One region of the Bacillus sp. m3-13 genome, then DNA from elsewhere that is predicted to be linked to it. Evidence: predicted binding sites of a transcription regulator. Region 1 holds the regulator's gene; the other holds the start of a gene.
The links. Region 1 encodes LexA, which represses DNA repair genes until DNA is damaged. Its sites were predicted from a motif close to CGAACATATGTTCG; they were not measured.
Positions count from the first base shown of each region.

Region 2: the regulator LexA is predicted to act here: its motif matches at 1,545-1,558, upstream of M313_RS0102680 (YhjD family protein).

Region 1 covers NZ_ACPC01000014.1:22,755-26,180, reverse strand. The annotation lists gene tkt (transketolase) at 1-201, opposite strand, end outside; gene M313_RS0106280 (DUF896 domain-containing protein) at 294-524, opposite strand; gene M313_RS0106275 (YneB family resolvase-like protein) at 570-1,244, opposite strand; gene lexA (transcriptional repressor LexA) at 1,383-1,994, shown strand; gene M313_RS0106265 (DUF421 domain-containing protein) at 2,034-2,657, opposite strand; gene M313_RS0106260 (nucleoside hydrolase) at 2,765-3,426, opposite strand, start outside.
Region 2 covers NZ_ACPC01000009.1:100,277-103,702, forward strand. The annotation lists gene M313_RS0102675 (S9 family peptidase) at 1-1,402, opposite strand, end outside; gene M313_RS0102680 (YhjD family protein) at 1,581-1,958, shown strand; gene M313_RS26900 (DUF421 domain-containing protein) at 2,040-2,138, opposite strand; gene M313_RS26570 (YetF domain-containing protein) at 2,194-2,463, opposite strand; gene M313_RS26250 (DUF421 domain-containing protein) at 2,511-2,672, opposite strand; gene M313_RS22455 (competence protein ComK) at 2,784-3,344, opposite strand.

The DNA of each region.
Region 1 (3,426 bases):
ACCTGCAGAAAGTACAAAGCGGTCTCTATTAAACCAGTTCGGATTCTTAGGGTTGTGGTTCATAAATCTTGTCCATAAAGAATATCCCATAGGTGCAGCACCCATTGGCATTCCTGGGTGACCAGAGTTTGCCTTTTCAATTGCATCGATAGATAATGTACGGATTGTATTAATGGAAAGTTGATCTATATGTTGTGTCATCTTATCCACCCTTTCTCTCTTTAACTTATTTTTTCATGGAAAAATTCTATTTTATCATAAATAGTATGTTCCAATGTTCTGAAAAAAAGCGATTAATGCTTTAAATTCTTTTTAGTATCCTTTAATTTTTCTGGAGTGACATCATTTCCTTCCGGATCCACGATTGTAACACCTTGCAAAGTATTTTCCATGGAAGCTCGGAATGTCTTGATATACTCTTGACGAAGCTTTTGTTGTTCAGCTGTCTCTTCCTTTGTAAGGCCTTCACTTTTGGCCTTTTTGGAAAGTGCATTGATTCTTGCTATTTTTTCTTTTGATAACATAGAAAACTCCTTCTTTCATCCTTGTGAAGATATGCTTTTATCTTACTAGAGAGGTTCTTTTTTTACAAGCAAACCGGTGTCGTTCTCTTCTATATACTCCCGATAGCGTCTATTTACTGTTGCTTTAGAAACTTCATACCCAAGCCCTCTCAATGTGGCAGCGATTTCATGAAAAGTGAGTTTATTTGTACGCAGTCTGACTATCTCTTCAATCGGCACCTCAATTTTCTCGCGGCCAGGGCTCATATGGAGGTTTGTCAGGTTTTTGGTGGGGTCATACCCTCTTTTAACCGCACGTTGCATGCCTCTTTTTATTTTCAAATTATGTAGCTTTCTTTGGTATTCCTCAACAATTGCCACAATATCCATAACCATCGAATCAGAATCAGATAATCTCAGTTCTCCATTATCCGTTATAGAAAATATCTTAATTTCGTGTTTTCTCAACCAATGTAAAAAAGCGATTTTTGCATTCCCTCTGCCAAGCCTTGTTTCATCCTGAATTAGAAGGACATCAATATGTTGACTTGAAATAAGCTCGATTATTTGAAAAACCCCTTCACGATCCAAATCATATCCGCTCGCCTGTTCCTCCACTATCTCAATGATTTCGATATCTCGGTTTGCCGCTAAGGAAACTAATTCTTCCCTTTGCCGGGACAATGACGTTTCTTGTGTATCTTTTTTGGTACTCACACGACAATAAATGATTCCCTTCATGTATGATTTCCTCCATCATTCTTTTAAACTATTATTATCAAGCGAACGTATATTCTTGTCAATAATTCGAACTTATGTTTGTATTTTATACCAAAACATGCTATACTATCACTAATATAAATGATAGAGGTGCGGAATATGAAACTATCAAAAAGGCAACAGGACATATTAGATTACATAAAAAAAGAAGTCCAAGCAAAAGGATATCCACCTTCCGTCCGTGAAATTGGGGAAGCAGTTGGACTTGCTTCTAGCTCCACGGTTCATGGTCATCTTGCACGACTAGAAAGCAAAGGTCTCATACGCCGAGACCCTACTAAACCGAGAGCCATTGAGATTATGGAAGACGAACTGGTACCTAAGATATCTGCAGTTAATGTTCCAATCATCGGTAAAGTCACTGCGGGTCAGCCAATTACAGCCATTGAGAACGTAGAGGACTACTTTCCGCTTCCTGACCGCTATGTGGCACCAGACGAACAAGTTTTCATGCTTGAGGTTATGGGGGATAGCATGATCGAAGCCGGGATCCTTGATGGAGACTATGTTATCGTTCGTCAGCAGCAATCCGCTAACAATGGAGACATCGTCGTTGCCATGACAGAAGAAGATGAGGCTACTGTCAAACGCTTCTTTAAAGAAAAAGACTATATCCGATTACAACCGGAAAACTCTACATTAGAACCGATCATTGTCCGAAATGTGAGCATTCTTGGTAAAGTAATCGGAGTATATCGTAATATCCATTAAAAAAGCCGTATATCGGCTTTTTTATTTTCATCAATTTAGTTAATCAAGGGTTTCACTGGGACGTTCTTTTAGTTTATGGTTTCCATTCTTCACTTCGGTAAATAGATTTCCCTCTTCCTCTTTTTCAATACGGCTTGGTTTGCTTGAGGGATTAATCATTGTTTTTAAGAGTTGAATTTCTTGATAGAGGAGACTCCATTCCTTCTTTGTTATCGGCTTTGCTTGATCGGTTAACTCAAATCCTAACTGACCGTTTGGCTCTAAAGTAGCCCATTTAACATCACTTATACTAGATATACTATTTTGTCTAAGCTTCATCTCCAATTGGTCAATGGTAAATCTCAATTTCTTTAATGTTTTTTCATTTAATTTTCCATTTTCTATTAGCATCTTGGATTTACCCGTAATTAACTTTTCAAAAATGTCGGATTTTAGTTGTAGGAACTCCATTAACACTAGTGTTACTACTAGAGTAATACCCACACCAAATGTTACCCAAATACTTTTGCCTGCCAAAGGTTGAATTAACAGAGAACCAATTCCAATCATGATTACCACTTGAGCTAAAGTCATTTGCGAAATGGACTTTCTGCCTGCAATTCTTAGTAAAAATGTCCCTATTATAGTTATTAAAACCGCTTTCCAAATCCAATTCAAATCCATTACTTCACCACCCCATCGAATTATTATGTTTTTATAATAATCCCGTCGCTGTTTTTTATTCAGCAATAAATAGAAGGGGGTAATCAGTTATTTAATTTTACATGTTTTTATTGGCTTGCGTCTCTCAAGTTCACCTCAATAAAGTCATTAATAAAATCATTATAATCAAAATCCATAGCTATATAATGCTCGCGTTGTGGTTGCTTATATACCATCCTTAAATCAGCTATACTTTGCCCTCTGTTCCCGTCAACAACTGCAACCCTTACATCTCTTTGGATAGTATATGTTTTATCCTTATTTAATAGATAATAAAGAGTGAATACATCATGCACCGGTGAACCATCTATACCTGGCATCACTTGGTCGTAGAATGTAGCATAATAATTGGTGACAGCTGGAATAAGATATTTGTACGGACTGCTAGTTTGATCAAAAATGAATGTCGCTATATCCCTAGTAACTATGGCCCTGTTTGTTACATTTAGTGGCGTTATATATACCTTTTTCGCTTTATTCAAAATTACAGAGGTAGCAATCGGGTCTCCCCAAAAGTTCGCTTCCGCCACATCTGTTACATTACCAGGAACCATGAACGCTCCACCCATAAGATATACCTCTTTAACCTGATCCATAAGTTCAGGTCGTAAGTTAAATGCAAAAGCAAGGGATGTTTGTCTACCCACATCCACAATTACAATGTCTTCTATATTTTCCTCGATAATCTCGAACATTAACTCAAAAGGACTAACCTCAGCTTTGAATTCTT
Region 2 (3,426 bases), on a different contig from region 1:
TAGTGAATAACACGACAAATCCTTGTGCGGTCAATGTTTGAAACTCATGGAAGTAAGTATTGGCATACATGGCATGAGGGCCGCCATGCACCTCTAAGATGGTCGGATATTTTTTCCCTTCTTCAAATCCTGCAGGTTTCATAATCCACCCATGCAAATCCCATCCATCTGGTGCTTTATAACGGATAGGTTCTGCCACACTTAATTCTACTTCATTTTTCCAAGCTTCATTGACTTTGGTCAATTGTGTCCGTGTTTGGGAACGGAAATCAAGGTGGTAAAGTTCTCCTGGATCTGTAGAGTTGCTTACTCCTACAATTGCTTCATGGGTATCCGTCAGCATGCTTACTGCATATACGTGCTCATCCGGGAGATGAATCGGGTACATAGAACCATCCAAAGAACCAAAGTAGATTCCTGTAGCACCTTGGTCACTCATTAAGAAATAAAAACCTTCACTCTCGTCTGTCCACATAAGTCCAGGATTCACATTACCGGAATGGAAATCGCCAATTGCAACGTCGCCAACCTCCACATCAAGGTTTTCTGTTAGGCAATGAGTTTCACCTGTTGCAAGCTGGGTTACCCATACACGGGTCAACGTCGCACTTTGAAACTCTTTTTCATGCCCTAAAAAGCCCAGGTATTGACCGTCGGGAGAAAAGGAGATCGTGGAAAAGAAACCGTTGCTGTGTGTAATTTTATTCTTTTCTTTTGACTGAACATCCATCACATAAACATCAGAAACCAAAGAAACATCTGGATTTTCTTCGAGATTTGCTACAAAAGCAATTTTTGTTCCATCAGGCGACCATGCAGCGCTACCATAATCCCTGTCTCCTTCTGTCAGGAGACTCACTTCCTTTGTTTTCAAATCCAATAAGGCTAGATGATCGTTTTTGTTATCTAAAAACCCCTTAGCATCGGACTTGTAGCGCATTTTCTCCACTACAAGAGGTTCAGGTTTTTTCTTTTCCTCGCTTGTAGAACTCGTAGAATGCAAATCCTCCGCACTCTCTACAGAAGTACTAAACAATAGTTTCGTTCCGCAAGGCGACCAGACTGGACCCCTTGCCCCATTTTTACAAAAGGTAACCTGCTCTGCTTCTCCCCCGTTTACAGGCATAACATATAGTTGGCTTTTCTCATTACGGTTGGAGACAAAAGCAAGCTTGCTCCCATCAGGAGACCATCTTGGGCTTGTTGCTCTCCCTTTCCCAGATGTGAATGGTACCGCGTTCCCCTCTAAATCTCCTACGTAGATGGTAGAGCGATATTCATTTTCTTCCTCATGGACAGTAGTCTGCACAAACGCATACTTACGGGAATGTTTATCCCATTGCGGATCGGTAATAGATGTTAGACGAAACAGATCTGTTGACTCCATTTTTCTTTTTGTCATTGAAATCTCTCCCTTATGTAAAATTCTCTATTCTACTTATTTCGACAAATGAAATAATTCCCCTTTAATAAATTTGAAAAACTTTATTTACAGTTTAAAAAAGTTGCTTGCATATTTTTAAGACTTTGGTATAAAATAAATACGAACAAACGTTCTAGAATTTTAGGAGGAAGATGAAATGACAAGATTATCAAAAGAACAAATATACCTGTTTGAACAGGCGATATATCTTCCTTTGTTACTGATTGTTTTAGAAAGAGATACAAGCATTATTAAAGACAGTGGAATAAAATTAAAAGAACCCTATCTTACTCTCATTGATCAGGTTATGCGCAAAATCCAGCTACAACTTAAGCATATAAAAGCCGATATGAAACAGCAACAAATGAAGCTCCACAAATTAAAACAAGATGAATCCTTCACCATGTATGCTTTTTTGTTTAATGGATATGAAGAACACCATAACTATTTCAACCCGAGAATCAGAAATAAGGTAAATGAACTTTTGATGCAATATATTTTGAGAATGGAAGAGACTTCGACTAGTGAAAAATAGGTATGGTCGGGCTTAGTTTAGTACTTCGCAAAGAAACGTGAAGCTTGTTTTCTTCATTGATGGCAGCAATAAAAAACATCTTTAATATTGATGATGTCCTTTTTTAACAACTCTTCTTTTTAACCAAGCTTCATTCAGTCCCAAAGTGTTCAAAGTTTTCTGCTGTATCCTCCCATCCATAATAACACTGTATTCAATTGAAGATTTTGGGCTCACGGCCGCTGTATTTTCCACTTTAGCTGCTTCTTTTTCCAGGCTTTAATTTCACCGATAGCTCACCATTGGCTTCAATTAGTGCGAAGTGGACATCCTCGATAAGGAATACATCCTTTTCCCTTAACATCTGCAGAATGTTATCAATGGAATAATGTATTTTATACATATTCTCAATATGGAATTTGCCTTCATAAATGACAAGCGTTGGCTCAAAGGATAACAGCCTCCCAATATGATGATTTTTTATTTTTCCACCAAGCAATAAACTTTTGCAAGAGAGCAATGGCAATGATTGCCCCTACTGTCGGCAAGTGATGAACACTTGGATCCGCAATATCAGCTCCAACCACCGATCCTAGTGTTAGGATAACGAAGAAAATCAAAAACCGGCAGTTCACCAATTGAGCGTTTTCCCATAAAGAGCGTAACCAATAACATTAATGGCAGAATGGTAATGATACGGAATAACACTTTTAATAAGTCAACGAAAAGCTCCAAGCGCAACTTACCTCCTCTGTCCTTTTCCTTAGAGTTAATCAAAATGGATGTGATATGCAATTTTCTCCAAAAAAATAACACCTTTCCTGTTGAAAGGTGCATTCCTGTCACTTAGCTCTGCAAATCCTTACTGCTTCTCAATCTGTACATGATCCCAGGTGTAGCAACAAGGCTTCGGTTGGAATTGCTTCTTTTCCTATTGACTCTTTGCTGAAGCTTAGCCCGAAAAAGAGACGTTCGGTGGATTTGTGCCTCATAAGAAGATTTCGAGATGGGAAATTCCACGATGGTGTTGTTCGGGAACATCACTTTTGTGTTAGCGGTTGGGGTCTTATTATATTCATACGCATAATGTAGTGAAATCCAGATGCAGCTATCATTTGTAGGTGATGCAGTGGGGAAAAAGAAAATGTCATTCATCGGATCAATGACGATTGGGGGTTTGTGAGTATAGCCGGAGATGCCCTTTGTACCTTGTTTTCTTCCTTCAAAACTGGATCCGTAAAAGTTGCAGCTGTCTTCAATAATTTTTAATGGCGGCAATGAAACATAGATTTCTCCTTCTTCTTCAAGCACTTTTGAATAAAGATTCCCCTCCATTTCAACAGGAATGATTGCCATAGTAAAGCCATTAATTTCATAATCACTCGACAATTCGACATTGTTCTTCATTATGTTCACCCTTTCCATATGTGTTCTTTGTCATCTCGTGACAATCGAACCACTATTTTGACTATTTATGTATATTTTCCCA